DNA from 3 places in the Pseudomonas shiyinii genome. Region 1 is predicted to be linked to each of the others. Evidence: riboswitches for the same ligand, from Rfam matches in the RefSeq annotation. Region 1 holds a riboswitch; each other region holds the start of a gene.
What was found. A riboswitch is a leader RNA that binds a small molecule or an ion and turns the genes downstream of it on or off. The one in region 1 is predicted to bind cobalamin.
Positions count from the first base shown of each region.

Region 1 (6,028 bases):
AGCGCGGCCACCAGCACTTCGGCACAGTCCTGGATGCCTTCGACCTTGAGCTTCATGAATTCATCGGAGCGCTGACCCAGGGCCTGGGCGGTACGCTCACGCTCCTGCTCCACCAGCGCCTGGATACGCGCACGCAGCGTGCGTTCGCTGATACGAATGAAGCGCCACGGCTGCATCAGGCCGACGCTGGGGGCCTGGTGGGCCGCGGCCAGCAGGCGGGCGAGCAGCTCCGGCGCCACCTCGCCGCCGGCGAAATGGCGCATGTCGCGGCGCTCGCCGATGGCGCGATAGACCGCAGCGCGCTCGGCAGCGGAGAAGGCATGCTCGCTCATGGTCGCAGCAGCGCCGCCGCCGCGTCGGGGTTGGAGGGGAAATAGAAGTGCACGTAGGACGCAGTCAGGCGGCCGATGCGATACACCGCCTCGTTGCCACGCCCGCCGTTGGGGCTTTGCCCACGCGCGATCGGCTCGAGCGTGGTCGTGGTCAGGGAATGATGGTAGGTATGGCCACGCAAGGTGCCTTCGGGCAGCTCCACCGCTTGCAAGGCCAGGGCCGCCAGGCGCTTTTGCATCACCGCCTCGCCCGGCAGCAGGCCGAGCAGCTCGGCCCGCTCACCGGCCACGTCGGTGAGGGCGTCGAGCAGGTAGAGCATGCCGCCGCATTCGGCCAACAAAGGTTTGCCCTGGGCGTGGTGGGCGCGGATCGCCTCCAGCATCGGTGCGTTGCCGGCCAGGGTGCGGTGGTGCAGCTCCGGGTAGCCGCCGGGCAGGTAGAGGCTGTCGACCGGCGGCAGCTCAAGGTCATGTACCGGTGAGAAGAACAGCAGTTGCGCCCCCAACCGGCGCAGTAGGTCGAGGTTGGCCCCATAGGTGAAGGCGAAGGCTTCGTCCCGGGCGACGCCGATACGCACGCCAGCCAAGGTCGCGGCGCTGGCCGCAGGCACAGGCGCATCGAACGCCACCGGTGGCGGCAAGGCGGCGTCACAGCTGGCACCCAGGGCATCGGCGGCAGCATCCAGGCGCATGTCCAGGTCGTTGAGTTCGCTGGCCTGGACCAGCCCCAGGTGGCGGCTGGGCAGCTCGATGCCGCGCTCGCGGGATAAACCGCCGTACCAGCGCAGGCCCTCGGTCAGGCTGCCTTCGAGCAATTGTGCGTGGCGCAGGCTGCCGACCCGGTTGGCCAGCACCCCGGCAAAGGGCAGGTCGGGCTGGTAGCGCGCCAGGCCCAGGGCCAGGGCGCCGAAGGTCTGGGCCATGGCGGTGCCATCGATCACCGCCAGCACCGGCACGCCGAAATGACGGGCCAGGTCAGCGCTCGACGGGGTGCCATCGAACAACCCCATGACCCCTTCGATCAGGATCAGGTCGGCCTCGCCCGCCGCCTCCCAGAGCAGGCGCCGGCTTTCCTCGGCGCCGATCATCCACAGGTCGAGCTGGTACACCGGTGCGCCGCTGGCGCGTTCGAGGATCATCGGGTCGAGGAAGTCCGGCCCGCACTTGAAGACCCGGACCTTGCGGCCCAGGTTGCGGTGCAGGCGTGCCAGGGCGGCGGTGACCGTGGTCTTGCCTTGGCCGGACGCCGGTGCCGCGATCAGCACCGCCGGGCAGTGCCGGAGCTGGTTCATAGTTCCACGCCCTTCTGGGCGCGGATTCCGGCCTGGAAGGCATGCTTGACCACGCCCATTTCGGTAACGGTGTCGGCCAACTCGATCATCTCCGGCTTCGCGGCACGGCCGGTGACGATCACGTGTTGCATCGGCGGGCGCGCCTGGATATCGGCCAGTACCTGGTCGAGGTCAAGATAACCGTGCTTGAGGGCGATGTTCAGTTCATCGAGCACCACGAACTGCACCGAAGGGTCTTGCAGCATCTGGCGCGAAACCGCCCAGGCGGCTTCGGCGGCGGCGATGTCGCGCTGGCGATCCTGGGTTTCCCAGGTAAAGCCCTCGCCCATCACGTGGTAGCGCACCTGTTCGGGGAAGCGGCGGAAGAACAGCTCTTCGCCGGTGCTGTTGCGGCCCTTGATGAACTGCACCACGCCACACTGCATGCCGTGGCCCAGGGCGCGGGCGAGCATGCCGAAGGCCGAGCTGCTCTTGCCCTTGCCGTTGCCGGTGAGCACCAGCAGCAGGCCACATTCGTTGGGGGCATTGGCGATACGTTCGTCGATGATCGCCTTCTTGCGCTGCATGCGCGCCAGGTGACGTTCGTCGCGCTCGGTGGAATCGCTCATCAGGGTTCTCCGCAGGCTGTCGCCGCGCATGGGGCGACGACAGGTCGATAGGCAGGCAGCCGGAGAACGCGCAGGAGCCGTGGCAGACGCGCCACGGTGCACCGCGCATCACCCTCCGTGATGCCGTTGGCAGTGACAGGCCGGTCTCCGGGCTCGTGAGCGGGGCCTCGGGCCCCTGTACCGCGCGCCTTCCCGGGGCATGTCCCCAGTGGCCCTGCGCGGCCTTTGACTCACCTACCGTTGCGGGGGCAGCGCCGGGATCGCGCCTTTGCTGGCGCCCACCGGCTTCCCAGTTTCACCCTGCCCAGCGTTGGCTGGCAGGGCACCTGAAACACGTCGCGAAGGTTAGAGGGTTGGATCGGGAGCGTCAAATGAAGGCAGTCGATAGAGGCGTTCATACGACACTCTGTGGCCGAGTGCCCTGCATGACCGAAGTGAACCTACGCCCCCGCTCCCGACTCTCAATTGGCACAAGCCCGATGAGGAGTCCGAGCATGGACAGGCTGCATGTCGCGATACTGTTGGCCCTGGCCACCAGCCTTGGCGGGTGCGGAGAGTCTGCGCGCCTCGACGTCAGCGCTGGCAGCGGCCCGTCGCCGCAGCTGCCGGCGCCCAACAAGACGCTGATCCCGACCGTGAACATCGCGCCCGCCATCGGCTGGCCAGAGGGTGCCAAACCCAAATCGGCTACCGGTACGCAGGTGGTCGCCTTCGCCAGAAACCTGGACCACCCGCGCTGGCTCTATGTGCTGCCCAACGGCGATGTACTGGTGGCAGAGACCAACGCCCCGGCCAAGCCCGAGGATGGCAAGGGGATTCGCGGCTGGGTGATGCGCAAGGTCATGGAGCGCGCCGGCGCTGGTGTGCCCAGCGCCAATCGCATCACCCTGCTGCGCGATGCCGACCATGATGGCGTCGCGGAACTCCGCACGACCTTCATCGAAGGGCTCAACTCACCGTTCGGCATGGCATTGGTGGGCAAGGACCTGTATGTCGCCGATACCGACCGGCTGCTGCGCTTTCACTATGAGCCGGGCGCCATGCAACTGCGCCAGGAGGGCCGCAAGGTGGTGGACCTGCCTGGAGGCCCGTTGAATCACCATTGGACCAAGAACGTGATCGCCAGCCGCGACGGCAAGAAGCTGTATGTCACGGTCGGCTCCAACAGCAACGTGGGCGAGAACGGGCTGGACAAGGAACAGGGTCGGGCAGCGATCTGGGAGGTTGACCCGGCCAATGGCGAACATCGGATCTTCGCCTCGGGCCTGCGTAACCCCAACGGGTTGGCCTGGGAGCCGCGCACAGAGGTGTTGTGGACAGCGGTCAACGAGCGTGACGAGATCGGTAGCGACCTGGTGCCGGACTACATCACCTCGGTGAAGGATGGCGGGTTCTATGGCTGGCCGTATAGCTACTACGGCCAACATGTGGACTTGCGGGTCGAGCCGCAGGACCCGGCGAAAGTCGCGCAGGCGATCGTACCAGATTATGCGGTAGGGCCACACACGGCGTCGCTTGGGCTTGAGTTCGCCCAGCCGGGGGTGTTGCCGGCGCCGTTCGAGCAGGGGGCGTTCGTAGGGCAGCATGGCTCTTGGAATCGCAAGCCGCACAGTGGGTACAAGGTGATTTTCGTGCCGTTCAGTGATGAGGGGAGGCCTGCCGGGAAGCCGGTGGATGTGTTGACGGGGTTCGTCGACGGCAAGGGCAAGGCGATGGGGAGGCCTGTGGGCGTGATCAATGATGGGCGGGGTGGGGTTTTGGTGGCGGATGATGTGGGGAATGTGGTTTGGCGGGTCAGTCGAGGGTCTTGAGGGCTTGGGCTTTTAGACCGTGTGGGGATTCGTTTTTGGTGGGGGCGCCACTGGCGCTTTTCGCCTTCACGGCGACCTACTTTTGCTCTTGGGCAAAAGTAGGCAAAAACCGCTGGCTCCTGCATCCGGCCCCTGCGCTGCGCTCCGGGGTTCCCTCGCTCCGGCATTACTCCCGGTGGGGCGCGGCGAAGGGCCATCCATGGCCCTGCGCCGCTTGCCGGGCATCCATGCCCGGCACCCACCTCCGTAATGCCTCCACTCGGCCTCCTGACGTCGCGATTGGTGGCGCCTGGACTGTTGTGAAAGAAAAGCAAAAGCGGCGGTGGCGGTAGTGAAAATCATATTGGCTGTTCTGCGCTGATCGCAGGTGCTTCTCAGCCATGCAAATACGGCCCAGGCTCCGCTTGCTTCGTAGGAGCTGGCGGAGCCTGCGATGGGCCGCAAAGCGGCCCCTTAAATCTGGAGGGGCTCCACCGTTTGAGGGCTTGGGGCTGCTTTGCAGCCCATCGCAGGCTGTCGCCAGCTCCCACCGAGGTTGCGCCACTCTCAAGACTTGCGAAAGCCCTGTGGGAGCCGGCCGGCGATGGGCTGTACAGCTGCCTCACAAATCAGAGGTCATTACCGTTGAATAAACAGCGCCAGCCCTCACGGATTCTGCGCCAAATGCCCCGCCGTCAACACTCGCTTGGCCTGCAGGTACGCCCGCGCCCAATAGCTGTTGGATAGATAATCCAACCGCACCGTCCCGCCGCTGGAAGGTGCATGCACGAACCGCCCTTCCCCCACATAGATCCCTGCATGGCTGACCTGCGAGCCGCCGCCGGTGGCGAAGAACACCAGGTCACCCGACTGCAACGCATTGATGTCGACATTAGGCGCCCGCATCACGATCATTTCGCGCGTCGAGCGCGGCAGCTTGATCCCCGCCGCATCCCGGTACACATAGCCGATCAACCCACTGCAATCGAACCCCGAGTCTGGCGTATTGCCACCCCAGCGGTATGGGGTACCCACCAAACCGATGGCGCGGAACAACACATCCTCTGCCACGGGGGAAAAAGCAGGTTGCTGATTGAACGTTACCGTCGGCTTGGCCACCGGTGCAGGTGCCGGGGCCCGGCTCGAGCAGGCCGCGAGCAATGCCGCCAGGGAAAGGAATGCGAAGCGCGCCAACATCGCCATGGTCAGAACATCCTGTCTGGAACCGTCCGGCCGCAGCCGAAGCCAAAAGAGTTGAGGAATTAGATTAGACGCTTTCTATAAATGCGCACGGCGGCGAGCTTTTCAGCATCGCCGCCGCGGCAGGGTACAGCATTTTGATATCAGTTGCGCGAGATCGTGGTCGGCGCCATGGCCAGGGCGCGCTTGGCCTCGATGAAGGTCTTGCTCCAGTAGCGATCGCCCAGGTTGTCGATACGCACACCACCGCTGCGGCGGCTGCTGGAGTGGATGAACTGGTTGTCACCCAGGTAGATGCCGGCGTGGCTCACTCGGCCGCGGCCGTTGGTGCTGAAGAACAGCAGGTCGCCTGGCTTGAGCTTGTTGCGGGCAACCTTTGGCGCGTCGACGTTGATCATCTCGCGGGTCGAACGCGGCAGTTTCACGCCCGCTTCCTCACGGAACAGGTAGCCGATGAAACCACTGCAGTCGAAGCCGGACTTCTCCGAAGTACCGCCATAACGGTAACGGGTGCCGATCAGCGACATGCCACGCTCCAGGATACTGTCGGCCAAGGCCGGCAGCTCATAGGGCTTGCTGTTGCTGGAAAAGGCTTCCAGGTCTTCTTCAGTGGCCAACGGCGCTTCACCGAAAACGGAAGAGGCAGATGGCTTGATCAGCTCGGCGGTGTGCGCGGCGAGCGATTGTTGATCCTGTGGCTGGGAAACAGGGCCTTGGGAGGCGCAGCCAAAAAGCAGGGTCACGAGTGCAAGTGGCACGAGGGGTGCGAAGCGCGTCAGCATGGGCACGACCGTGTCTGTAGTCCT
Region 1 covers NZ_CM161522.1:963,573-969,600, reverse strand. Annotated here, with positions in the region: gene bluB (5,6-dimethylbenzimidazole synthase) at 1-332, opposite strand, end outside; gene ACXHGZ_RS04610 (cobyrinic acid a,c-diamide synthase CobB) at 329-1,624, opposite strand; gene cobO (cob(I)yrinic acid a,c-diamide adenosyltransferase) at 1,621-2,232, opposite strand; cobalamin riboswitch at 2,354-2,577, opposite strand; gene ACXHGZ_RS04600 (PQQ-dependent sugar dehydrogenase) at 2,727-4,043, shown strand; gene ACXHGZ_RS04595 (C40 family peptidase) at 4,689-5,225, opposite strand; gene ACXHGZ_RS04590 (C40 family peptidase) at 5,366-6,004, opposite strand.

Region 2 (6,028 bases), 1.5 Mb from region 1:
TTCATGGGCGTTGCGCATGGCTGCGATGATCTGGTCGAGGTGCAGTTCGGCGCTGTTGATCACCGTATGGGCATTATGGCCCTGCAGGACGGCTGCGGGCACCAGGGAGCCGGCATAGATGATCACCGGGCACTGACGGATCAGGCGCTGGCCCTTGATCGTGATCAGTTCCGGATCGCCGGGGCCGGCACCGATGAAGAAGACCGTCATGGAAAATCCTTGCAGTAGGGCAATAGAAAGCGGCGATTATCGGCTGCACGCCAAGGCAACGGTAGCCCGGTCGCCTACTTGGCGTGGCACCAGCAACCGGGGCGTCCCTTGTTTTTGTGCGGCCAACGCCAATGCTGCACTTTCGGCGACCCCCCAGCAGCCGCTGTGGTTGAATGCGGCGGCCGAGCGATGGCTGAGCAATGGTTCGAAGGTATGCAATTGTACGGACGGAAACAGCGTCAGGGCGAGCCCGAGGCGGCTGGCCAGTGCCTGCAACCCGGCTTCTTCGGCCTTGAGGTCGATGCTGGTGATGCCGCGCAATTGCGCCAGTTGCAGGCCATGGGCAGCCAGTGTGTCACGCAGGAGCCGCTCGAGGTGGTCGGCCGGGCATCCTCTGCGGCACCCAAAGCCGGCGTAGAACGCCGGCAACAGGGGAGGGCGAGTCATCAGGCCTGGCTGGAACGACGATAAAGCCAGGCGCTGAGCAGGCCGAGGGCGAGCCAGAAGGCCGCGTTGGTCAACCAGGAGGCAAGCTTGAATTGGGCTTCCAGGGCCTCGGGGGCCAGGCTCTCATGGACGGTTGGTTGTGGGGCGCCGACCAGGTGGGGAATCGCCAGCAAGGCCACGCCGAGCGTCTTGAACAGCCAGTGCCGAGCGAACACCGCCAGTGCCAGGCCTGCGGCGGTGGCAGCCGCTGTGCTGGCCCACCAGGCCTGACGTTGGCCCAGGTCGGCCGCGACAGTGCCTGGCAGTTCCGGGGGCAGCCCGAGGGTCGGCGCCAGGCAGAACACCGCAAAGCCGGCCAGCCCCCATAGCGCACCGGTGCTCAACGTGCGGGGCTCGCGCAGGCTGTACAGCGCAGCAAGGACCAGGGCGAAGCCGACGGCCACCACCAGGTTGCCACCGGTCGTGGACACTAGGCGTTGCCAGCCGTCTTCAGGGGCCCAGGCTTCGGCGTCGTGGGTGTGGGCGGCCACGCCATCGTCATGCGCGTGGTGCTCGGCGCTCGGGGCGTTGTTCTCGTAGGTTTCCGCCTGGAGAATCAGCGGCGTGACCCAGAGACTCTGCAACAAGGTCAGCAACAGGGCAGCGAGCAGCCCGCTGAAGCCGGCGGTTCGGGCAATGCGCTTGATCATGCAGGCGTACTCAGTGGCAAGGGAAGGCGGCGCTGTGGCGGGTATCGTGGGCGGCGTTGTGCACGGCCTCGATGTGCGAGAAGCCGGCGAAGTAGACCAGGCACAGGCCTAGCAGGCTGGCGCCGATGGCGAGGAGCACGCGCTGGCTGAGGCTGACGGGAGTGGCGATGCTGTGTTTGGCGCTGGTGACGGACATGACGCGTTCCTCTGCTTTTTTATGGGCGACGGGCACGGGCGTCACGCCTGGGCAGAGCTTGCCCAAGGCACACGACAGCACCCGCCCACCGCGGGGTGTTCATTCGTCGTCAGGCCGGTCTCCGGGCTGGCGAGGAGGAGGCAGGCTCCCTGGACAGCGTCACCTTCCCATGCCATACGACGCGGCACAGTGGTCAAGACGCGCACTCGCTTACCGTTGCGGGGGCAGCACCGGCCTTGCCCGGCCCCTTGGGGCCTGCGACGCACCGGTTTCCCGTTTCACCCCCCGAGGGGGCACCTGAACGCAAGGTGCAAGCAAAGCATGCGGCCGATGCTCCGTCAATTGGTGCCGTAGGAGCATCTCCTGTGGGTGCGGGTAAACCCGCTCCCACAAAATCCGTTCTCTATGGAGATGGAGGGAATACTGCGCTGATGGTTGACCGCCTACCCACCACTGCGTAGCCTTGCCGCTTCGAGGTTCTGCGGCGTCGGCCGCAGCTAAGACGGGAACGCGGTCCAAGCCGCGGCTGCCCCCGCAACTGTAGGCACTGAACAGGATCGACACAGCCACTGCGCTCCGCGTGGGAAGGCGTCGCTCCACCGGCTACGGCCGGTACGGTGCAAGCCAGGAGACCTGCCTCGTGACGTTTTCGACTTTCAACCGGGCGGGGTGATCCGGTGGCGAACGAGCCCGGCCGACAAGCCCGAGGCTTTCGTCCTGCATGCCCGCGCCATCCTGCCAAGGGCATCGCGACATGAAAACACTGGCCAAGCTCCCCGTCACCATCGTCACCGGCTTCCTCGGCTCGGGCAAGACCACCCTGCTTCGGCACATGCTCGACAACGCCCAGGGCCGGCGCATCGCGGTCATCGTCAACGAGTTCGGCGAACTGGGCATCGATGGCGAAATCCTCAAGCAATGCAGCATCGGTTGCACCGAGGAGGAAGCCAGTGGCCGTGTCTACGAACTGGCCAACGGTTGCCTGTGCTGCACCGTGCAGGAAGAGTTCTTCCCGGTCATGCGTGAACTGGTGGCACGCCGCGCTGACCTGGACCACATTCTCATCGAAACCAGCGGCCTGGCCTTGCCCAAGCCACTGGTACAGGCCTTCCAGTGGCCGGAAATCCGCAACGCCTGCACCGTCGACGCAGTGATCACCGTGGTCGACAGCCCGGCGGTGGCCGCCGGTACCTTCGCGGCCTATCCCGACCAGGTGGATGCCCAGCGCAAGCTCGACCCCAACCTGGACCATGAGTCGCCTCTGCACGAGCTGTTCGCCGACCAGTTGGCCAGCGCCGACCTGGTGGTGCTCAACAAGGCTGACCTGATCGATGCTACAGGCCTGGCCAAGGTCCGTGCCGAGGTGCTGGAGGAGCTGCCGCCGGCGGTCAAGGTCATCGAGGCCAGCAGCGGCCGCCTGCCGCTTGAGGTGCTGCTTGGTGTAGGGGCCGAAGCCGAGGCGCACATCGACGGTCGCCGTACCCACCATGATGCCCATCACGACGGCGATGACCATGACGATCACGACCACGATGCCTTCGACTCCATTTCCATCGACCTGCCGGAGGCGGACGAGAGCCTGCTGCTCGACGCCCTGACCCAACTGGTGGTGGAGTTCGGCATCCTGCGCGCCAAGGGCTTCGCCGCCATCCCCGGCAAGCCCATGCGCTTGCTGATCCAGGGCGTCGGCACCCGCTTCGACAAGCACTTCGACCGTGCCTGGCGCGCCGAAGAGCCGCGCATCACGCGCCTGGTGCTGATCGGCCAGGACCTGGACGCCGCGCAGCTGGAAGCGCGCCTGCGCCAAGCCCTGGGCGCCTGACCCATGCACCTGCTGCGGACCCAGCCCGGCGGCTTCGTGCCGGACGACAGCATCGCCGACCTCGGCCAGACGCCGGCCGAACTGGTGATTCTCTGCAGCGGTGACTCGCACCTGGCGCTGCTCGCCGAAACCGCCGAGCAGCTGCCGGAGGGCTTCCCCAGCCTGCGCCTGGCCAACCCCATGCAGGTGCAGAACCACGCCTCGGTCGACCTTTATGTGGACCAGGTGCTGCGCCATGCGAAGGTGATTCTGGTGTCGTTGCACGGTGGGGTCGGCTATTGGCGCTATGGTGTCGAGCAGCTGGTGGCCCTGGCCGCCCGTGGCGTCCAGCTGATCCTGGTGCCTGGGGACGACCGCCCGGACCCTGAACTGACCGGCCTGGGCACGGTGACCGGTGCACAGGCCGAACGCCTGTGGCATTACCTGCGCCAGGGTGGCAAGGCCAATGCCCTGAACCTGTTCAACTGCCTGGCCAGCCTGTGGCTGGAGCGCGACTACGCCTGGGAAGAACCGCAACCCTTGCCGCGTACCAGCGTGTACCACCCCAGCAAGCCCAGCGCGACCCTCCAGGATTGGTACGCCCAATGGCACCCCGACCAACCTGTAGCGCCGGTGCTGTTCTATCGATCGCACCTGCAGGCGGCCAACACCTCGTTCGTCGATGTGTTCTGCCAGCGCCTGCAGGCCGCAGGGCTCAACCCGCTGCCGATCGCCGTGGCCAGCCTCAAGGAGGCCGCCTGCCTCGCGCAGGTCGAGGCCTGGCTGGACGAGGCCGGCGCCGAAGTGGTGATCAATACCACCGGTTTTGCCCTGTCCAGCCCGGAGCAGCCCAACCTGCGCCCGCTGCGGCGCGACATCCCGGTGCTCCAGGCGATCTGCGCCCAGGACAACCAGCCGGCCTGGGAGGCCAGCGAACAGGGCCTGGGCGCTCGTGACTTGGCCATGCACATCGTCTTGCCGGAGCTGGATGGGCGTATCATCACTCGGCCGGTCAGCTTCAAGGACCTGGCCTGGCGCAGCGAGCGCAGCCAGTCGGACGTGGTCTGCTACCGCGCCCACCCCGAGCGCATGGACTTCATCGCCGAACTGGCACGTCGCTGGGTGACGCTGGCGCGCCTGCCCAACGCGCAGAAGCGTGTGGCCCTGGTGCTGGCCAATTACCCGACCCGCGACGGGCGCATCGGCAACGGCGTTGGCCTGGATACCCCAGGCGCCGCGCTGAATATCCTCCTGGCCCTGCAGGGGCAGGGCTACCCGGTAGAGGGCCTGCCGCCGAGCGGCACTGCGTTGATCCACCAATTGCTGGGCGGTGTGACCAACGACCTGGACCACCTCGACCAGCGCCCCTGTGCCCAGAGCCTGAGCATGGCCGACTACCAGCAGGCCTTCGCCTCGCTGCCACAGGCCAACCAGCAGGCCGTGCTGGAGCGTTGGGGGCCGCCGGAGCAGGACCCGATGTTCCGCAGCGGCCGGATGATGATCGCCGGCCTGCGCTATGGCCTGACCTTTGTCGGCATCCAGCCCGCCCGGGGCTATCAGGCGGACCCCAGCGCGGTCTACCACGACCCGGACCTGGTGCCGCCGCATGGCTACCTGGCGTTCCATTTCTGGCTGCGCAACGGCTATGCCGCCGACGCCGTGGTTCATGTCGGCAAGCACGGCAACCTCGAATGGCTACCCGGCAAGGGCGTCGGGTTGTCGGCCGAGTGCTGGCCGGACGCATTGCTCGGCCCGCTGCCGAATATCTATCCGTTCATCGTCAACGACCCGGGCGAGGGTGCCCAGGCCAAGCGCCGAACCCAGGCGGTGATCATCGACCACCTCATGCCGCCGCTGACCCGTGCCGAAACCTACGGCCCGCTGCGCCACCTGGAGCGCCTGGCCGACGAATACTACGATGCGCAACTGCTCGACCCGCGTCGGGCCCGCGAACTGCAGCGCGATATTCTCGAACTGCTCAAGGCCAACCATATCGACCGCGAACTTCAGCTCGAGGGGCAATTGGACGATGCTTCACTGTGGCTGCCACGGTTGGATACCTACCTGTGCGACCTCAAGGAGTCACAGATCCGCGATGGCCTGCATGTGTTCGGGCAGTCGCCGCAAGGGCGTTTGCGCCGCGACACCTTGCTGGCGCTGCTGCGTGTCGAGCGCGGCGATGGCAAAGGCGCCAACGCCAGCCTTGTCCGCGCCCTGGCCAAAGCCATGGCCCTGGGCTTCGACCCGCTGGACTGTGACCTCGGCCAACCGTGGCATGGGCCGCGCCCGCAACATTTGCTGGCGCTCGACGACGCGATCTGGCGCACTTGCGGCGATACCCGCGAACGCCTCGAGCTCCTGGCGCTGTTGCTGATCGAGCAGGCCTTGGCGGGGCACCTGCAATTGCCCGGCGAGCCCGCCTGGCAACCGGTCGCGACAGTCCTCCAAACGTTGGTCGACACGCTGGCGCCGACCCTGGATGGCTGTGGTGCAGCGGAAATCGACGGCCTGCTGGCGGCCCTGAGCGGGCGCTTCGTTCCGGCAGGCCCGAGCGGCGCGCCCAGTCGTGGCCGCCTGGACGTGCTGCCCACGGGCCGCAACTTCTATACCGTGGACGTACGCAACTTGCCCACGACCACTGCCTGGCGCCTGGGCTTCGCCTCGGCCAACCTGATTCTCGAGCGC
Region 2 covers NZ_CM161522.1:2,476,184-2,482,211, reverse strand. Annotated here, with positions in the region: gene cobM (precorrin-4 C(11)-methyltransferase) at 1-210, opposite strand, end outside; gene ACXHGZ_RS11280 (cobalamin biosynthesis protein) at 247-639, opposite strand; gene ACXHGZ_RS11275 (CbtA family protein) at 657-1,346, opposite strand; gene ACXHGZ_RS11270 (CbtB domain-containing protein) at 1,357-1,542, opposite strand; cobalamin riboswitch at 1,638-1,858, opposite strand; cobalamin riboswitch at 2,000-2,197, shown strand; gene cobW (cobalamin biosynthesis protein CobW) at 2,297-3,364, shown strand; gene cobN (cobaltochelatase subunit CobN) at 3,368-6,028, shown strand, end outside.
Region 2: linked by a shared signal. The riboswitch ahead of ACXHGZ_RS11270 (CbtB domain-containing protein) and the one ahead of cobO (cob(I)yrinic acid a,c-diamide adenosyltransferase) in region 1 are both predicted to bind cobalamin.

Region 3 (6,028 bases), 1.3 Mb from region 1:
GTTTGCCGACCGTCTGCGTTCACTGTGCGAGAACGATGGAGTGCCAAACGAGTTCTGGCCGCACCACGGTAGCTTGTCCAAGGACCTCCGCCAGGATGCCGAACAGGCGTTGAAGGCGGGAGACCCTCCAGCTTCTGCCGTATGCACTACCACCCTTGAGCTGGGTATCGACATCGGTAACATCAGGACGGTCGCACAGATCGGCTCCCCCCCCTCTGTTGCGAGTCTCAGGCAACGGCTTGGCCGCTCAGGTCGTCGACCCGGTGAGCCTGCTATGCTCAGAGCGTACTGCCGAGAGCGCCCCTTAACGGATCAGTCTAATCTCTCCGATCAGTTACGTGAGGGCCTTGTCCAAACGGTCGCCATGATCCGCTTGCTGATCAATGGATGGTTTGAACCACCACGGTCGGAAGGCCTACACGCCTCGACACTGGTGCAGCAGTGCTTGTCTTCGATTGCTCAGCTCGGCGGTGCCTCGGCGGCGCAATTATGGGGAAATCTCATAGCTAGCGGCAGTTTTGCGAGCGTCACCAAGCCTGATTTCCTGTCTTTGCTCAAAGGTATGGGTGAGAAAGAGTTGATCGTCCAGGACAGCTCAGGACTTCTGCTGCCAGGCGAACTCGGGGAGCGGTTAATCAACCACTATGAGTTCTACACCGCCTTCACGAGTGATGAAGAGTTTCGTTTGCTCCAGAATGGCAAACCACTTGGCTCGCTGCCCATCAGCAAACCCCTGACCAAGGAGCAACGTATCATTTTCGGCGGCAGACGCTGGCAGGTTCAGGACGTCGACCTTGAAGCGAAGGTGATCGTGGTCACGCCGGCGCGGGGCGGCGAGCCCCCTCAGTTTGATGGGCTAGGCGCGCAGGTGGATGATCGCGTCAGGCTTGAAATGCGAAACGTACTGACGGAAACCACCCCTTGTCCCTTCCTGGACAAGCATGCTCAAGCCCTACTGGAGGAAGCTCGGAGTAACTTCCGTGCCCTCGGCTTGAGTGCCGCTGCGATTGTTGGCTCAGCTAGCGTAAGCCACGTCGCGACCTGGCGAGGGGACTATACCAACGATGCGCTGGCCTTGTTGCTCAGGCATGTGGGCATTCAGTGTGAAAATACGGGACTCTTCCTGGAAGTTGCATTCGGTGGGGAGGATACGCTGCGAGCGTTGCGCGTGGTCGGCCAGATGGACATCTCAGATGTAGAGTCCATATTGGAGAACGTCGAAAACATGATCCAAGAGAAATGGGATTGGGCTCTTCCCCGCTCGCTCCTGATGAAGTCGTTTGCCTCGAGCCATCTTGATCTCCAGGCTGCAGTTTCAACAGCGCGGCTTCTTAGCCAGGACGCGCAGGACGAGGCGAATGCCTGAACCGCAACGACCTGCGTCGTATTGACCTGAACCTGCTGGTGATCTTCGAGGCCTTGATGTTCGACGTGTTGTCTCTTTCCACCGACTTCGTCTCGTAAGCTGCCGCGCGCCAAAACCTGAACCGGGTGCGCCGGTTCAGGTTTTGGCTGCGTGCGATGCCATAACGACCGCCCTGCAAGTTGACTCCCCACCCCATAAATGCTCAGATGCGCCCCAGTTTCAGGTGTCCCCTGCCGCCGCGCCGGGGATTAAACGGGAAGCCGGTGCCTCGCCTTGTGCGATCAGTCCGGCGCTGCCCCCGCAACGGTAAGCGAGCGATGCATTCGATACGCCACTGTGCCACCGGCATGGGAAGGTGAATGCCTCACGCCTCTCGCAAGCCCGGAGACCGGCCTGTCACCTCGTTTGGCAACTCCCGCGGTGGGCGGGCGCGGGCCGGTCTTGGGCAGCAGCTTGCCCGCGATTCCCTTGCGCGCCGTCATCGTCGGGTTACATTCATTCCCGGTACGGTTGCTCGTCATGTCTGCCCCTACCCTGCGTCTCGAAGGTTTGCACTGGGCACCATCGCCTGGTGGCCGGCGGCTGCTCGACGGCATTGACCTGGAGGTACTCCCCGGTGAATGCGTCGGCCTGATCGGCCCCAACGGCAGCGGCAAGACCAGCCTGCTGCGCTGCGCCTATCGCTTCACACGGCCTGATGGCGGGCGCGTGCTGCTCGAAAACGAGGACATCTGGCAGCGCCCGGCGCGCTGGGTGGCGCAGCGCATCGCGGTGATGCTCCAAGAGTTTCCCGAGGATTTTGGCCTGAGCGTACGCGATGTGGTCGCCATGGGCCGCGCGCCGCACCAGGGTTGGTTCGACGGCGATGATGACGATGCGCTGGTGAACGCCAGCCTGCATCGCCTGGGCCTGCAAGAGCGCAGCGATCATGGCTTTACCCCGTTGTCCGGTGGCGAGAAGCAGCGCGTGCTGTTGGCTCGCGCGCTGGTCCAGCAACCGCGCCTGTTGATCCTCGACGAACCCACCAACCACCTGGACCCTCGCTACCAGTTGGCCTTGCTGGAGCACTTGCGCGCCACAGGCCTGAGCCTGCTCGCCAGTTTCCACGACCTGAACCTGGCTGCGGCCTTCTGTGACCGGCTGTATGTCATCGAGGCCGGTCGCATCGTTGCCCACGGCACTCCGGCCGAGGTACTGACCGAACAATGCCTGGCCGAAGTTTTCGGTGTACGGGCACTGGTCGACCGTCACCCCGTGGCCTTTCACCCACGCATCACCTGGATCAGCCCCGCATGAAGCGAAGCCTCACCTGCCTGGCCCTGCTGGCCGCCCTGCCCTTCGTCGCCTGGGCAGGCGACTACCCCGTGACCGTGCGCAGCTGCGAGCGCGATGTCACCTTCAGCCAGCCGCCCCAGCGGGCGGTGAGCCATGACAGCAACCTGACCGGCATGCTCCTGGCCCTGGGGTTGCGCGAGCGTATGGTTGGCTTCACCGGCATCAGTGGCTGGAAGACCCTTGACCCAACCATGACGGGTGCCCTGGACGGCCTGCCGGAACTCGCGCCACGCTACCCATCGGTGGAAACCCTGCTCGATGCCAACGTCGACTTCCTCTTTGCCGGCTGGGGCTACGGCATGTACGTGGGCGGCCCGGTCACGCCACAGGCCCTGGCACCGTTCGGCATCCCGGTGTACGAGCTCAGCGAGTCCTGCTCGCGGGTCATGCCCCAGCACCGCGCCAGCCTCGATGACCTGTACCGGGACCTGGACAACCTGGGGCGCATCTTCGACGTTCGCCAGCAGGCCCAGGCCCTGATCGCCACCCTGCGCCAGCGCGTGGCGCGTGTGCAGGCGCAGGTCGCCGCTGCCTCCCAGGCGCCCCGTGTATTTCTCTATGACAGCGGCGAAGACCGCCCCACCACCTCCGGCCGCCTCGGCATGCCCCAAGCGCTGATCGAGGCGGCCGGCGGTGACAATGTAATGGCCGATGTCAACGCCAGCTGGACCGAAGTGAACTGGGAGAGCGTGGTGGAGCGCGACCCGCAGGTGATCGTGATCGTCGACTACGGCCCGACCTCCTGGCAGCAGAAGCGCGACTTCCTGCTCGCGCACCCGGCCCTGGGCGAGGTGACGGCCATCCGCGAACGACGTTTCGTGGTGCTCTCCTATATTCAGGTCACCCCATCGGTGGACAACGCCAGCGCCATCGAGCAGTTGGCAGCGGCGCTGCATCCCCGCCTGTTCGCAGGCACACTGCAGTGATGCCGATACGTGATCGTCGCGCCTACCGGTTGTTGCTCGTCGCGCTGCTGATGGCAATGCTGTGCTCGTGTCTGGTGTCCCTGGGGTTCGGTGCTGCCCAGGTACCCCTGGCCGATGTGCTGGGTATCGTGTTGCAACAGGCAGGCCTGGCCGACCCAGGGGAATGGAGCCGGGGCCAGGCACAGATCGTCTGGCAGATCCGCGCGCCGCGGGTGCTGCTCGGTGCGCTGGTGGGTGCAGGCCTGGCCTTGGTCGGTGGTGCATTGCAGGCCGTGACCCGCAACCCGCTGGCCGATCCGCATCTGCTCGGGGTCAGTTCCGGTGCGGTGCTGGGCGCTGTCCTAGTGGTGCTGTTTCTGGGCGCCTTCGCCGGCCCGTTCAGCCTGCCGCTTGCGGCGTTCATCGGCGCGCTGGCCAGCATGCTGCTGGTATTGGCGGTGGCCAGCCGACGCGGGCGCCTGGACAGCGACCGGCTGCTGCTCGCGGGGGTGGCCGTGTCCTTCGTGATCATGGCCCTGGCCAACCTGCTGCTCTACACCGGCGACCCACATGCGGCCAGCTCGGTGATGTTCTGGATGCTGGGCGGCCTGGGCCTGGCGCAGTGGTCGCTGCTGTGGCTGCCGGCACTGTGCGTGCTGGCGGGCTTTGCCTTGCTGATGAGCCTGGCGCGGGCCCTCAATGGTTTGATGAGCGGCGAACAGACAGCCGTCAGCCTGGGCTTCGAGCCCCGTCGGGTAAGAGCCCAGGTGTTCGTGGGGTGTGCGCTGCTCACAGGCGTGCTGGTGTCGTTGTCCGGGGCCATCGGCTTTGTCGGCCTGATGCTGCCCCATGTCGCCCGCCGGCTGGTAGGCGCCGAACATCGACGGCTGCTCCCGGCCTGTGCCTTGCTCGGGGCGCTGTTCATGGTCTGGGTGGACATCGGCGCACGTACGTTGATCGCGCCTCAGGACCTGCCCATCGGCATCGCCACCGCCGCCATCGGCGGCCTGTTCTTCATTCTGATGCTGCGCCGCAAGGCCTGACGTGTCTACAGGCCTTGTGCCCGACGCTCGCGTACCTGGCGCTTGAGCACCCGCAAAGGCGGTGCATAGAAGAACCCGAACGACACGCTGCCCTTGCGTCCGGGCAGCGCGTGGTGCAGCCGATGGGCCCGATACAGGCGTCGCAGGTAGCGGTTCACCGGCTTCGGCGCCTGGGGCCAGTGGCGATGGAAGAAGCCATCGTGGGCCAGTACATACAACACGCCGTAGCCCGCCACGCCAGCGCCGACCCATTGCAGCGGTGCGTACCCGGCCTTGCCCAGGGCGACCAGGCCCGAGGCGATCAGGGCGAGTGCCACCAGGTACAGGTCGTTGGTCTCCAGCATGCCCAGGTGGGGCTCATGGTGCGAGCGGTGCAGCCACCAGCCCCAGCCATGCATGACGTACTTGTGGGCCAGCGTGCCGACGCCCTCCATGGCCACCAGCGTGCCGAACAGGATGGCGAGATTGAACAGCATGTAACGGTCCGAGGTTGTAACGAAGGGCGCAAGGTTAACACCGCCTGGGCGCGCTTCAGAGGCCTTTTTCATGAAAGTCCGGTCGCCGAACCTCCGGTTTCATGAAGGAAATTTCCCAGATCGCGCAATTGTCACGCAACTGTCCTTGACCCTGCCTGGCGCCAGGCGTAAGGTCCGCGGCGCAGTTTTGCATCCCACAACAGGAGTCCTGCATTGGACAGTAGCCCCAGTCGATTGCGACAGGCCCACACGGCAAGCTAGTCCGGCAGCCCTCTTGCCACTGTCTTGCCGCACACGGTAGACGGTGGTTCATCACGGCCCAGGCGGGTCGATGTCTCCCCTTCTTTCCTACCTGCCCTTGTGCCCAGCACGCAGGCATGTGGTCCTCGCACTCGTTGTTTTCAGTTGCGCCGCAGGCGGCGCCCCACGGGCATGTGCCCGGGAAATGAGGTTTGCTATGGATTGGAAAGTCTTTCTGCTGCGCGTCAGCGTAGCCCTGGTACTCGGCGCCCTGATCGGTGCCGAACGTCAACTGCGCCAGCGCCTGACCGGCCTGCGCACCAATGCGCTGGTCAGCACCGGCGCGTGCCTGTTCGTGCTCATGACCCAGGCGGTGCCTGGCATGGCACCCACCGATGCTTCGCGAATCGCCGCCTACGTGGTGTCCGGTATCGGGTTTCTCGGTGGTGGCGTGATCATGCGCGACGGTTTCAACGTGCGAGGCCTGAACACCGCAGCCACACTTTGGTGCACGGCCGCCATTGGTGTGCTGTGCAGCCTGGGCCTACTCCTCGAGGCCGCATTGGGCAGCCTGGTGGTGCTGTGCGCCAATATCCTGCTGCGCGACATCGCCCAGCGCCTGGACCGCCAGGAGGTGCTGCCGGCCAGCGAGGTGGAGCAGCG
Region 3 covers NZ_CM161522.1:2,261,625-2,267,652, forward strand. Annotated here, with positions in the region: gene ACXHGZ_RS10240 (DEAD/DEAH box helicase) at 1-1,366, shown strand, start outside; cobalamin riboswitch at 1,571-1,777, shown strand; gene ACXHGZ_RS10245 (ABC transporter ATP-binding protein) at 1,886-2,662, shown strand; gene ACXHGZ_RS10250 (ABC transporter substrate-binding protein) at 2,659-3,627, shown strand; gene ACXHGZ_RS10255 (FecCD family ABC transporter permease) at 3,627-4,649, shown strand; gene ACXHGZ_RS10260 (sterol desaturase family protein) at 4,655-5,125, opposite strand; gene ACXHGZ_RS10265 (MgtC/SapB family protein) at 5,583-6,028, shown strand, end outside.
Region 3: linked by a shared signal. The riboswitch ahead of ACXHGZ_RS10245 (ABC transporter ATP-binding protein) and the one ahead of cobO (cob(I)yrinic acid a,c-diamide adenosyltransferase) in region 1 are both predicted to bind cobalamin.